Regions from separate parts of the Mesorhizobium sp. M6A.T.Ce.TU.016.01.1.1 genome, predicted to be linked through region 3. Evidence: riboswitches for the same ligand, from Rfam matches in the RefSeq annotation. Region 3 holds a riboswitch; each other region holds the start of a gene.
What was found. A riboswitch is a leader RNA that binds a small molecule or an ion and turns the genes downstream of it on or off. The one in region 3 is predicted to bind thiamine pyrophosphate.
Positions count from the first base shown of each region.

Region 1: it holds a riboswitch for thiamine pyrophosphate, as region 3 does, so the genes downstream of both, EOC94_RS21510 (ABC transporter permease) here and thiC (phosphomethylpyrimidine synthase ThiC) in region 3, are expected to answer to the same signal.
Region 2: it holds a riboswitch for thiamine pyrophosphate, as region 3 does, so the genes downstream of both, thiB (thiamine ABC transporter substrate binding subunit) here and thiC (phosphomethylpyrimidine synthase ThiC) in region 3, are expected to answer to the same signal.

Region 1 is NZ_RZTJ01000012.1:128,314-132,972, reverse strand. It holds gene EOC94_RS21520 (ABC transporter substrate-binding protein) at 1-738, opposite strand, end outside; gene EOC94_RS21515 (ABC transporter ATP-binding protein) at 735-1,496, opposite strand; gene EOC94_RS21510 (ABC transporter permease) at 1,490-2,290, opposite strand; TPP riboswitch at 2,420-2,532, opposite strand; gene EOC94_RS21505 (sulfite exporter TauE/SafE family protein) at 2,872-3,648, shown strand; gene EOC94_RS21500 (superoxide dismutase family protein) at 3,807-4,316, shown strand; gene EOC94_RS21495 (hypothetical protein) at 4,509-4,659, shown strand, end outside.
Region 2 is NZ_RZTJ01000001.1:313,245-317,903, forward strand. It holds gene EOC94_RS01605 (ABC-F family ATP-binding cassette domain-containing protein) at 1-935, opposite strand, end outside; gene EOC94_RS01610 (thiamine diphosphokinase) at 937-1,581, opposite strand; TPP riboswitch at 1,684-1,798, shown strand; gene thiB (thiamine ABC transporter substrate binding subunit) at 1,842-2,852, shown strand; gene thiP (thiamine/thiamine pyrophosphate ABC transporter permease) at 3,086-4,659, shown strand, end outside.
Region 3 is NZ_RZTJ01000018.1:54,009-58,667, reverse strand. It holds gene EOC94_RS25795 (hypothetical protein) at 925-1,188, shown strand; partial or broken gene EOC94_RS25790 (aspartate 1-decarboxylase) at 1,802-2,059, shown strand; TPP riboswitch at 2,177-2,293, shown strand; gene thiC (phosphomethylpyrimidine synthase ThiC) at 2,397-4,232, shown strand; gene thiO (glycine oxidase ThiO) at 4,229-4,659, shown strand, end outside.

The DNA.
Region 1 (4,659 bases), on a different contig from region 3:
TTCGACGGCGAAGGCGTAGCCGCGCCTGGTCGCGGCGATGAACGCAGTTGCCGTGTCCTTGTTCTTTTCGAGGTAGGCCTGGCTTGAGCCAATGAAATTGGTGTGTTGGTCGGGCACGCCGAAATCCGCGTAGCGGAAGGCGCGCTGGGCCTTGCCGTCAAGCTCCGCTTTGATCCCCTCCCAAGTGTAGACTTCGAGCGTAAAATCGACTGCGCCATTGGCCAAGGCCTCATAGGCAGAGGTGCCAAGCGTCACCGTTTCGAATTTGCCCTCGCCTCCGTCATGGCGGATGATGGTGCCGATCAGCGCATTCTCCCAGGCGCTGCCGAAACCGCCATAGGTCAGGCCGTCCAGGTCCCTGGGGGATTGTATATCGGCGCGGTCCGCATTGAAGGCCAGCCTGCCGGTTTCCGTCTGCATGATGGCGTAGGTGGCGACGAGGTCGGCGCCGGCCGTGCGTTGGGTGAACAATCCTATGGATCCCAGTATACCGAAATCGGCCACGCGGTTGGCGATCAGCGTACCGGCCGCAGTGTCGGTATAGGGCAGCATCTGCACGTCGAGCCCGGCCTCAGCGTAGAAGCCTTTCGCCCGGGCGACATAGAGTCCGACATGGTTTGTGTTCGGCGTCCAGTCGAGAGCGACGGTGACAGTCTGCTGGGCACAGACGGATGTGACGGGTCCGAGCCCGGTGATCAATGCGGCAGCGATGAAGAGGCGTCTTGAAAGCATGGTCATGTCCTTTGGGCGGGCTGTGGATCGAGAAGCGTATGAAGGATGTCGGCTTCGATGGCGCTGGCTTCCGGCGAGGCAAGATCCTTGCGCGGGCGCGGAAGAGGTATGGCGACTTCGCGCAGCACGCGGGCAGGGCGGCCGCTCAGCACATAGATGCGGTCGGACAGGAAGACCGCCTCGCGGACATCGTGGGTGATCAGCAGGACGGTCCAGCGGTGTCGGTCCCACATCGTCTGAAGCCAGCGCTGCATGCCGGTGCGCGTGAGGGCGTCGAGTGCGCCGAACGGTTCGTCGAGCAACAGCATGGCGCGGTCCTGAACGACGGTACGCAACAGCGCGGCGCGCTGGCGCATTCCGCCCGAAAGCTGCGCCGGATACTTTTGCTCGAAGCCCGCAAGGCCGAATTCGCCGTAGAGCGGCGCCACCTTGTCGCGCGCCGCCTTACGGGACATGCCCTGGACTTCCAGGCCGAGCGCGGTGTTGTCGATAACCGTGCGCCAGGGCATCAGGGCGTCGTGCTGCGGCATGAAGGCAAACGGTCGGCGCGCGTCGGCCAGTGGCCGCCCGTCGAAGTCGATGCCGCCGTCGTGGCCTTCGAGACCGCCCGTCAGCAACCTGAAGATCGTGGATTTGCCGGCTCCGGAGGGGCCGAGGATTGAAACGAATTCGCCCGGCTCGACATGCAGGGTGATGCCGGCAAGCACGTCGACATCGCCAATACTTTTGCTGATCTGGCGCAATTCCAGCCGCCTGTTCATGATTTTCGCGCGGCATCGAGCCGTTCCCATGGCATGGCGGCGCGCTGGATCAGCACCGTGGCGGCAAACAGGGCCAGCGTGAGCAACGCGCTGACCAGCACGGCCGCGAGCACGAGATCGGGTCGGAAATTGTTCTTGGCGTTGAGCATGTAGATGCCGAGCCCTTTGGCCGCGCCGGCATATTCCGCGAAGATGGCGCCGACCACGGCATAGGTGATCGAGATGCGCAGCCCGGCGAAGAAATAGGGCAGCGAGGAGGGCAGGCGGGCCAGCAGGAAAATGCGCATGCGGGAAGCGCCCATCGAACTCAGAAGCGCCGAAATGTCCCGATCCGTCGATTCATAACCCTGCACCAGCGCGACCAGCATGGGAAAGAAAGTCAGGAGCGCGACCAGCATGATTTTCGGCGTCAGCCCGAAGCCGAACCAAAGAACGACCAGCGGGGCGATCGCCACCAGCGGCAGGATCTGACTGATAATGAATACCGGGAACAGGGCGCGGCGCAGCGGCTTGAAGAAGTCGATCAGCACCGAAAGGATGAAGGCAACGGCCAGCGAGCAGGCGAAACCCGCCAATGTGGCGCTGATGGTCGGCACGGTGTTGTCGAACAGCGCCTGGCGCTGCTGGATGGCTTGGGCGAGGACTCGTGACGGCGCCGGCAGCGTGGTGGGCGAGATGCCCGAAATGCGCGCATAGAGCTCCCAAGCCAAAACCAGCGTGCCGACCGATAGCAAGGCCGGTCCGACCTTGGCGAACAAGGCTGCGATTCGCGGCGCGGCGGAGAAGAGCTGAGACATGCGAGACCTCCGGCGCGAAAGATCAGCGCGGGGTCGGGCCGTTGGCCGCGACCGTGAGGTCGATCGTGATATGGTCCTCGGGCGGGCCCACGAAATCGCCGGACATCGGAAAAAGAAAAATCTGTGCGCCAGAAAACATCGCCCGCCTCGCTCCGCTGGTATTATCCAGATCAGCTCTAGGGTTTACGGGCTTGCAGCCCATCTCTCAGCCCCGACGATACGGAGCACCCCTGTGGATGGCGGCAATTAAACAGATAAAGGGTGGAGCTGCAAGTCTGCGTCCGGCCCGTGAAACCTCAGGGTCAGAGGAGGTTCAGGTACCCGCAGGGGCATCTGAGCAAAACAGAAAAAGAATGCCAATCCGGCGTCCTGTCCGAGATCGCCCTCAATATTCTGAGAAACTAAATGACTGTGAAGGTATGGGAAAGGCGTCGGTCGAGCGGATCGTTTTCCGTTCGTCGTCACCATTATCGATGCCACGCGTTTGGTGAATTGTGGAAGCGTGAAGATATAATCGCATACGTTGTAGGTAGCGAGTTTCTCTATCGCCAATTACGACCCGCACTTTGTTGGAGAGCCAAATGCAAGAATTCCTTCTTTTTGCGTTCGTGGGGTTTGTAGCTCAAGCTGTGGACGGGGCTCTCGGCATGGCCTACGGCGTGGTTTCCTCGACAACATTACTGGGGTTTGGCGTGTCTCCTGCACACGCTTCGGCTTCAGTTCACGCGGCTGAGCTGTTTACCACTGCGGCCTCAGGTTCGGCTCACCTCTATCACCGCAACATTGACTGGAAGCTTTTCTGGCGGCTGATGCCATTTGGCGTGATCGGCGGCGTTCTCGGCGCTTTTGTGCTCACCTCGTTTGAAGGAGCCGTCATGAAGCCGTATGTGACCACATACCTTGCGCTCGTCGGAGCTTGGCTCCTGTTCCGGTCATTCCGGCGGATCCCAAGCAATCCGGTCCCTCCAGGCGTGGTACCTCCCCTTGGACTAGGTGGTGGATTTCTCGATGCCGCAGGGGGCGGCGGATGGGGACCCATCGTAACGACGGGCCTTCTCGGTTTTGGCGGCACGCCCCGCTACGTTATTGGCACGGTCAATGCCAGCGAGTTCCTCATCACGTTGTCGGTGTCTCTGACCTTCTTGTTTGCGTTACTAACGGGCCATTGGGAGGAGGCAGGAGAGCTAACGGAAAATCTACTCTCCGTTGCCGGCTTGATCGTTGGCGGCGTAGTCGCAGCGCCGATGGCCGGATTGGTAGTGAAGTCAATCGCAGAAAAGACGCTTCTCAGGCTCGTTGGCGTTGTCATCATGCTGCTGGCAGGTTGGCAAACCGCGGAACTCTTCGAATTGGTGTAATCACGTCGTGAAACTTCACTCCATGACACGGAGACTATCGAGTTCCACGCATCACCCCCGCTTCTCTGGCGGCCGCGCCGGAGACAAACTCCATTCCCAAATGGAACGAAGAGGCCCCGTTGTTGTTTGGGGTCCTTGGACAACCGGAGGCTGAGTGGATGAAAAAATTGCTTGCAACAACAGGATTGGCGCTGGCGGTCGCGATGCCTGCAGCGGCTCAGGACACCGCGACCGCGAAAGCCGAATTCGTCAACATGGCTGGCGAGAAGAACGGAACGGCCACGCTGACCGAGACGGCGCAGGGTGTGCTGATCGCGTTGGAGGTAACAGGACTGCCGGCGGGTGAATGGGTCGCGTTCCATGTTCATGAAACCGGAAAGTGCGACCATCAGACCGGCCATGACTCGGCAGGTGGGCACTTCAATCCGACGAATGCCGAACATGGATATCTCACTGGAAAAGGCCCGCACGCGGGCGACATGCCAAATCAGCGAGTCGGCGCCGACGGCGTTTTGCGTGCCCAGGCTTTCAACAGCATGGTCAAACTGGACGGTGGAGAAACGGCAATACGAGGCAAGGCATTGATGATCCACGGCGGACAGGACGACTACAAAAGCCAGCCTGCCGGTGATGCCGGAAATCGTCAGGCCTGCGCCGTGATCGAGTGAAAAGCCCCGAGACGAGTAATAGGCCTCTCCGACATATGATCTGACTGGCTCGTAACCCTCGAGGGTTAGGTCACCGTGCGCGGTCGGGTCTCTGGCATGAGGATAGGCCGGACGCTCGTGCGCCTGAAGAGGATTGACAACGCAGCCATCACGCCGAAATTGGCGTTCATTCTGTGACTGCCGGATGATTGCATGAACGATACTTCTCCCATGGGTGTGCCCTCCACGGGTCTTGCCCAGTCAGCCATTTCTGCCCGCGGCCTCGTCAAGACCTTCGGCAAGCTGCGCGCGGTCGATGGTATCGATCTCGATGTGCCGCGCGGCATGATTTTCGCCATCCTGG
Region 2 (4,659 bases), on a different contig from region 3:
CCGACGCGGTCGCCGCGCTGAATACGGGTCGAGAAGCCCTTGACCACGGTGAGGTCGCCAAAGCTCTTCTCGATGTTCTTGGCCTCGATCACCAGCTTGCCGGATTCGGCGGCGTCGCTGGCCACCATGGTCGCCGCGCCCTCGGCGCCGCGATGGCCACGAAAGCGCTGGCGCATGGTCTGCAACTCGCCGAGCCGGCGCATGTTGCGCTTGCGTCGCGCCGTCACGCCATAACGCAGCCAGTGCTCCTCGCGCACGATCTGGCGGCCGAGCTTGTGCTGCTCGCGCTCTTCTTCTTCCAGCACCGTGTCGCGCCATTCCTCGAAATGGCCAAAACCCTTGTCGAGACGGCGGGTCTGGCCGCGGTCGAGCCAGACGGTGGCGCGTGACACGCGCTCGAGGAAGCGGCGGTCGTGCGAGATGACAATCAGCGCCGAAGAGGTGCGGGCAAGCTCCTCCTCCAGCCACTCGATGACCGACAGGTCGAGATGGTTGGTCGGCTCATCGAGGAGGAGAATGTCGGGCTCCGGCGCCATGACGCGGGCAAGGGCAGCGCGCCGCGCCTCGCCGCCGGACAGGTCGTTCGGTCGTTCCTCGCCGGACAGGCCGAGATGCTCCATCAGATAGGTGGCGCGGTAGGGGTCATCGGCGGGTCCAAGCCCCGCCTCGACATAGGCGCGGACGCTGGCGAAACCATCCATGTCTGGCATTTGCGGCAGGTAGCGCACTGTCGCCGAAGGCTGGCGGAACATCTCGCCGTCCTGCGGCTCGATCAATCCCGCAGCGATCTTGAGCAACGTCGACTTGCCCGAGCCGTTGCGGCCGACCAAAGCGATCTTGTCGCCCGCCGACGCTGTCAGTTCCGCCCCGTCGAGCAGCGGCGTGCCACCAAAAGTCAGCCTTATCCCGTCGAGATTGAGAAGTGGCGGCGCCATGTCAGCTTTCAGGTAGGGGAAAAGGATGGGCGAGCAACAGCGCGCGGCCGCTGCCCAGCGCGATTTCGAGCCGGCCCTTGACCTCGTTGGAAATGGTCAGCGATGAGCCGAACGCGACCTCGACGTGGTTCAGCGGCCATTTGGCGCCGGTAACGGTCAAGCCGGAAAGGTCGGAGAAGCCGAGGATCGAAAACAGCGTGCTGTCGGCGTAGTCGAAGCCGGTCTTTCCGGGAAGCAAGGGGATGCCTTCCTGGGCGCCGCTGGTCAAAAGCACCTCTATGCCTGCCTCGGCCAGCCGGATGCTGAGCGCGAGGTGCAGGAAGGCGTGGTCGGTGCGCTTGCCGCCGAACGCGCCGGCGAGCACGAGCCCGGTCGCGCCGCGTTCGAGCGCAGCGGCGATAGCCAGCTCGCCGTCGGTCTTGTCCTTTTCTGCCGGAAACACCTGGCGGGGCACGGCGGCCAGATCGTCCGGCAAGTCCGCCGGCACCGAATCGAAGTCGCCGACCCAGAGTTCCGGCGTCAGCTCCAGCGTCCGGGCATGGCCGATGCCGGCGTCGGCGGCGATGACACGGGAGCCTTCGACCTGGCGGTCGAGCAGCGGCGTGCGGATAAGATCGCCGCCAAGCAGGATGGTGAATTTGCTCATATGCGTGGCCCTTACCAGCCCTGCTTGCGAAACGGAAGGCCGCGCTCCAGATGCCCTGCAAACTTCAGCTTGCGCAGCACTTCGGCCGGGCCTATGTGTCGAAACGCTCTAACGGGGTGCTGGACGCGATCTTCGCGGACCAGCTGAGAGGCAACCATGCCAACCCGCTGAACCTGATCCGGTTTGTACCGGCGGAGGGATTAGACGTTTCGGACAGCCCGACGCCTCAATTCCTTTCAATGCGAACGAAGGAGGCGCCGATGCGCACGTTTTCATACTCTCTTGTTTCGGCAATGCTGCTTGCCGCGTCCGTTCTCGGCACCGGGCCAGCATCCGCGCAGGAGAAACTCACCGTCTATACCTATGAGAGCTTCACCGCCGACTGGGGTCCAGGCCCCGCGGTCAAGAAGGCCTTCGAGGCGGAATGCGGCTGCACTCTCGATTTCGTTGCGGTCGCCGACGGCGTCGCGCTGCTCAATCGCGTCAGATTGGAAGGGGCCGCGACCAAGGCCGACATCGTGCTCGGCCTCGATACCAATCTGACGGTGGAAGCCAAGGCTACCGGCCTGTTTTCGCCGCATGGCCCGGTATCGGACGTCAAGGTGCCGGGCGGCTGGAGCGACGATATTTTTGTGCCGTTCGACTATGGCTATTTCGCCGTCGTCTACGACACCGAAAAGCTGAAGACCCCGCCGAAGAGCCTGAAGGAATTGGTCGAGGGCGATGCCGATGAGAAGATCGTCATCCAGGATCCGCGCACCTCGACGCCCGGTCTCGGCCTGCTGTTGTGGGTGAGATCGGTCTATGGCGACAAGGCGCCGGAAGCCTGGGCGAAGCTCAGGGCAAAGGTGCTCACCGTGACGCCGGGCTGGAGCGAGGCCTATGGCCTGTTCACCAAGGGCGAGGCGCCGATGGTGCTGTCCTACACCACGTCGCCGGCCTATCACATGGTCGCCGAAAACACCGAACGCTATCAGGCGGCGTCCTTCGAGGAGGGCGAGTACCTGCAGATCGAGGTTGCCGGCATCACCACGACTGGTGCGAAGAACCCGCTGGCGGAAAAGTTCCTGGCCTTCATGACCGGTCCGAAATTCCAGAACGTCATTCCCGAGACCAACTGGATGTTTCCTGCCGGCAAGACCGACAAGCCGCTCAACCCAGCCTTCGACAAGCTCGTCAAGCCGACCAAGGCCTTGCTGTTCAGCCCCGAAGAGGTCGCCGCCAACCGCAAGGCCTGGGTCGACGAATGGCTGGCGGTGATGAGCAAGTAGCTTCTGATTGACGATGATCACTCTACGGCGCCCCCCTCTGTCCTGCCGGACATCTCCCCCACGAGGGGGGAGATCGGCCATCATGCCGGCTTTCGCCAATCTCCGACATTGCCGGAATGAGCGGAGCGCTGAACCTGCCAATCTCCCCCCTCGTGGGGGAGATGTCCGGCAGGACAGAGGGGGGCGCGAAGGAACGCAATCCTCGCTAAGAATCTCGAATCTGGTGGTCTAGCGTGCAACGCGCGCCATCATCGGATTCCCGCGTCACAGCTGGCATTCTCGCGCTTGCGGCAATAGCACTTTTGATCGGTGGAGCGTTCGCCGGGCTCATCGTCGAAGGCGCCCGCGACCCGTCCGGCGCCGCGTCGGCCTTCGACCCCTATCTCTTCCGCGTTGTCCGTTTCACCTTATGGCAAGCGCTTCTGTCGACACTGCTGTCCGTCCTGCCGGCGCTGCTCGTTGCGCGGGCGCTGTCGCGGCATCCGTGGTTCTTTGGCCGCGGCCTGATCCTGCAGCTCTTCGCCGTGCCGCTGGCGCTGCCGGCCATCGTCGCCGCGCTCGGCATTCTGGCCCTCTATGGCCGTGCCGGCTATTTCGCCGGCCTGCTCAGCGCGATTGGCGGTCAGGGTTGGCCGGGCATATACGGCCTGTCCGGCATCCTCGTCGCCCACGTCTTCTTCAACCTGCCGCTGGCAACGCGGCTGTTCCTTGAAGCGCTGGGGACAGTGCCGGCCGACCAGTGGCGGCTGGCGAGCCAGCTCGGCATGGGCGCCAGACCCGCCTTCCGGCTGATCGAATGGCCGACGCTGCGGGCGGCGCTGCCGGGCGTCGCCGGGCTTGTCTTTATGCTGTGCATCACATCCTTCACCATCGTGCTCACGCTGGGCGGCGGGCCGCGCGCGACGACACTGGAGGTCGCTATCTACCAGGCGCTGCGTTTCGATTTCGATCCTGCCCGCGCGGTGACGCTGACACTGCTGCAGATCGCGCTGACCTTCGTCGTGGTGCTGGTGTTGATGCGGCTCGGCGCCAACACCGTCGGCGATGCCAACCTGTCGGTGGCACCGCGCCGGTATCTTTCGGCAAGCGTCGGCGAGACCGTGCTGAACGCAGCATTGATCGTTCTGGCATTGCTGTTCGTCGCCGGGCCGATGGCGGCCACGGTGATGTCGGGCCTTGGCGCCGATCTTGGCCGGCTGGCGGGCGAGAGCGCTGTGCGGCAAGCGACGCTGACCAGCGCAGTGCTCGCCTTGCTGGCGGCGCTGCTTTCGGTGGCGCTGTCGCTGTCGCTCGTCATGGGACGACGGGCACTGGCCCTGAAGCGTCGCGTCGGCGCCAAGACGCTGCTCGAGCATGCCACCGATACCGGCGCCGGCTTCGTGCTCGTCGTGCCGCCCATCGTCATCGGCGCCGGCTGGTTTCTGCTCCTGCGTACCGTCAGCGACGTCTTCGCGATCGCCCCTGTCATGGTCGTCACCGTCAACGCGGTGATGGCGATGCCGTTTGCCATCCGCGCTATTCGCCCCGGCTATGATGCGGCGAGCGAACGCCACGAACGGCTCTGTTTGCTGCTTGGCATTTCGGGCTGGAACCGGTTCCGGCTGATCGACTGGCCGTCGCTGCGGCGGCCGCTCGCCACGGGTTTCGCCTTTGCCATGGCATTGTCGCTCGGCGATCTCGGCGTCATCGCCCTGTTCGGTAGCGACTCCCTGCAGACACTGCCCTATCTCTTGCTGGCGCGCATGGGCAGCTACCGCACGATGGATGCCGCCGGCCTAGCGCTGCTGCTCGGCCTGGTCTGTCTCGC
Region 3 (4,659 bases):
GCCTCACACATCGTGTTGGAGCTGAAGAGCTACCTGCAAATCCTCGCAGCGGGCGCGGCCACATCCCTGATTTTACAAATTAACACGTCTTGATTTTTAGAAAATGCCACGTGCGATGATGGCGCCGCCAAAAAACAATGTCACGCGAGATGATCATGCCTGAGGTAAATGGTCCGCCAAAGTTTGGAACGGTATACCGGTTGAATGATGGATACACCAGGCCGGATAAGGGCTTCGGGTTCCGGACGACGAAACTAATCGACGGATACGCGCTGCGCTTGAGGGAAGCTGCATGCGCGTTACGGTTATCACCATCCAGGGATGCCGGACATGATCTTGAATAGTGACATTGCAGGCCAAAGAGCGGCCGAGGAGCTAGCAGAGGGCCTGAAATCGCAGGGCAAGCAGCAATACGAAGACAGGTCGAGGGAACGCGAACGAGATATGTCTCGTTAGGTCGCACGTTGCAGCAAGGGTGCCGTCGGAAGGCAATCCGCCGTGTCCTGAACGAGGTAACCTGCACTTTTCGAGAATTGCCACGGCGGTACCCTATTTTCGGCTGTGAAGCACACGAGACCCGCGACGTGAGACCCAGTTGCTCAATGCCCAGTTGCTCAATGAGCTTTCTTACGAATAAGGGAGAATTTCCGCGGCCGGACTCTCTCTGAGTGGGCGTGCATGACTGCCAACGGAAGGTCTTGCACGCACCCTTGCGATCTTGAGCAATGGTCGCCATGACTTTCTTCTTGCAGGCTTTTGAGTGGCCCAGCCTGCGATCACCAGACCCCACCGACTCTAAAGAGCGTGGCAGACGGGATAGTCGAGGTTGCCCGGGCACAACCACGCTCAAGGCTTGCGCCGCCCAGAGGACACGCTGAAAAGGCAGCATGGGGGCGCGAGCTCGCCATTCACGAGAGATTCGACATGAAGACCATGCAAGAAAAAGACATTCCCGCATTCGTGCAAGCAGTTGCGGACGCCGGCTGCAACATTTGCGCGATTGGCAACTTGGGATACGTCTTTGGCGATGCTGATTTGACGCCGGCGCAACGGAGGGCCGTCGAGCCACAGCTGCGTAGGATTGCTGAAATCTACGGCGAACGCGATCATCTCATGGACGAGATAGCTGTATATCTGCGGTCGATCGGACGCCATGTCGAGGTTGAGCCGAAGACAGGTGTTTCCTGATGGCCGCGATCGCGTTCCGTAGTCGCCATTTCTATTGGTAACGAGAAGCCGTCTTCCAACATCTGAATCATAAGGGAGGTGACCCGCAAGGCCGCTCTCGAGACCGCAAGTCTGAGCCGCTGACGCATGGCGATAACCAGACTGTCCGAACTGGGCGGCGATATTCTTCGCGTCGATGCCTTCCTCGACCAGGTCGCGGTAGGCGGCGATCTCATCTACCGCATGCATAGCCAAGCCAGGGAAGTTTTCGGCAGGGGAATTCAGACTGGAGGGCACGGCCGATCCGGCCGCCGACGACCCCGCAGGGATTGCCATGTACGGCAACGCCAACAGCAGGCGGATCAATACTCGGATAATGGCGGCCGGATATGTAGCGATCGATCGCCGCATGCAATAGCTTAGTTGCTTTCAAAGGCGGTCGTACGAACTGCAAGCAAGCTAAACGATTGCGTCAACTCGTCCACGCAGAGCGAAAACTCCGCGGCCCATGCGATTTCTCTGCTGGAACAGCGGCACATCCTCAGCGCCAGGACACGGCCGCCGCCGTCGGGTTTTACGAAGCCGGTGATTGCATAAGTTGCCCGCAAGATATCATTGGTATCGGGAACGCCGCCGATGCTGCATCCTGAATCGAGCGGCCGCCCGCACCTGCCAGCCCGACGACCAGATCATTATCTGCAACTCCATCTACCTGGACGAGGTGCAAATCACCTCGCTGAAGCCGCGAATCGTCACCTTGGACCAGGATAACCACATCCGTGACCGCCTGAGCTACTCGGTGGATCTCGACGCACATGGCCGATACAGTTTCTCCATCCTTCACGAAGCGAAAGAGGCTTTGGCCATTCCAGCCCTGGTCTCCGGGGCGTGACTTGTCCCCGATGCATGCGCGAGCTCTCCGCCCGGTTTTGACAGGCCGCCGGTCATCGCCACCGGCCGAAGGCGCCCGAATGCGCTTGACAAGATAGCGTCGGCCCGTCCAACCTGACGCATTCACCAGGGGAGTCCCGGCAAGGGGCTGAGATACTGCTTGCTTTCGCGGCGCAGTGACCCGTTGAACCTGATCCAGTTCATACTGGCGTAGGGACGGTGCAAGCGCTTTGCGGGAGTTTATGCCCGAGGTCCTGTTTCGGCAGGTCGACAGAAGCGTCTTTTCATCCTTCCGGCACAGAACTGGGTCTCCAATGCATGAGCAAAGGAGCCTCACGATGAATGCCCTCACCCCCGCCGTGTCGACGGGACCACTGCCCGCCTCGCGGAAAATCCACAAGCCCGGCCTCCTCCACCCCCAGATCAGGGTGCCGATGCGCGAAATCTCTGTTCATCCGACTGCCGGCGAGCCACCCGTCACCGTCTACGATCCGTCCGGCCCCTATACAGACCCGACTGTCGAAACCAGCATGGAAAGGGGCCTTGCCCGGCTTCGCCACGAATGGATCACGGCTCGCGGCGATGTCGAGGCCTATGACGGCCGCCATGTCCGGCCGGAAGACAATGGATTCGTCACGGGCGAGCGCCTGACGCCGGAATTCCCCATTCGCAACCGGCCTCTCAGGGCCAAGGCCGGCAAGGCGGTGACTCAGCTTGCCTATGCGCGCGCCGGCATCATTACGCCTGAAATGGAGTCCGTGGCTATCCGCGAGAACCTTGGACGCGAGATCGTGCGCGGCAAGCTTGAGCGCGACGGTGAGAGCTTCGGCGCGGCGATCCCGGACTTCGTCACGCCGGAATTCGTGCGCGACGAGGTGGCGCGCGGGCGGGCGATCATTCCCGCCAACATCAATCATCCAGAGAGCGAACCGATGATCATCGGGCGAAATTTCCTGGTCAAGATCAACGCCAACATCGGTAACTCCGCTGTCACATCGTCAATGGCCGAAGAGGTCGAAAAAATGGTCTGGGCGATCCGCTGGGGCGCCGACACGGTGATGGACCTGTCGACCGGCCGCAATATCCGCAACATCCGCGAATGGATCGTGCGCAATTCGCCGGTGCCGATCGGCACGGTGCCGCTCTACCAGGCTCTCGAAAAGGTCAACGGCATTGCCGAGGACCTGACTTGGGAGGTCTACCGCGACACGCTGATCGAGCAGGCCGAACAGGGTGTCGACTATTTCACCATCCACGCCGGCGTGCGGCTGCACTACATCCCGCTGACCGTAGACCGGGTCACGGGCATCGTCTCGCGCGGCGGATCGATCATGGCCAAATGGTGCCTGCACCATCACCGGGAGAGCTTCCTCTACGAGCATTTCGCGGAAATCTGCGACATCTGCCGCGCCTATGATGTGTCCTTTTCACTCGGCGACGGGCTTCGTCCAGGCTCGATCGCCGACGCCAATGACGCAGCGCAATTCGCCGAATTGGAAACGCTCGGCGAGCTGACGCAGGTCGCCTGGGCGAAGGACTGCCAGGTGATGATCGAAGGCCCGGGCCACGTGCCGATGCACAAGATCAAGGAGAACATGGACAAGCAGCTCGCCGTCTGCGGAGAGGCGCCGTTCTATACGCTTGGACCGCTGACGACCGATATCGCGCCTGGCTATGACCACATCACCTCAGGGATCGGCGCCGCCATGATAGGCTGGTTCGGCACCGCAATGCTTTGCTACGTCACGCCGAAGGAGCATCTCGGCCTTCCCGACCGCAACGACGTCAAGGTAGGCGTCATCACCTACAAGATAGCCGCCCATGCGGCCGATCTGGCGAAGGGGCATCCGGCGGCGAAAGTCAGGGACAATGCCCTTTCCCGCGCGCGCTTCGAGTTCCGCTGGGAGGACCAGTTCAACCTGTCGCTCGACCCCGAAACAGCACGCTCCTTCCACGACCAGACCTTGCCCAAGGAAGCGCACAAAGTGGCGCATTTCTGCTCGATGTGCGGGCCGAAATTCTGCTCCATGCGCATCTCCCACGACATCCGTGCCGAGGCCCAGAAAGAGGGCATGGCGGCCATGGCGGCAAAATATCGCGAAGGTGGCGATCTCTACATGCCAGCGGACGAGGCCGGCGTACCGCTCATGCCAGAGGCGCCGGAACCGTCATGAGGGTGCTGGTCAAAGGGGCAGGCGTTGCCGGCCTTGCCGCGGCCTTCGAACTCGCCATCCGAGGCGCGACGGTCACAGTCGCCGAGATCCGGCACGGCATCGGCGGCAATGCATCGTGGTTCGCCGGCGGCATGCTGGCGCCGTGGTGCGAAAGCGCCGAGCAGCCGGTGCTCGATCTCGGACGCGATGCCGCCGACTGGTGGGATGCGGCGACGCCAGGCCAGGTCACACGGGCCGGCACGCTGCTCGTGGCCGCACCGCGCGATGCGGGCGAACTCGACCGGTTCGCCAGCCGCACCTCGGGTCATCGGCGTGTCGATGAGGATGAAATCGTGTTGCTCGAGCCCGACCTCGCCGGCCGCTTCCGCCGCGGACTGCTCTTCCCCGACGAAGCCCATCTCGACCCGCGTCAGGCGATGGCAGCACT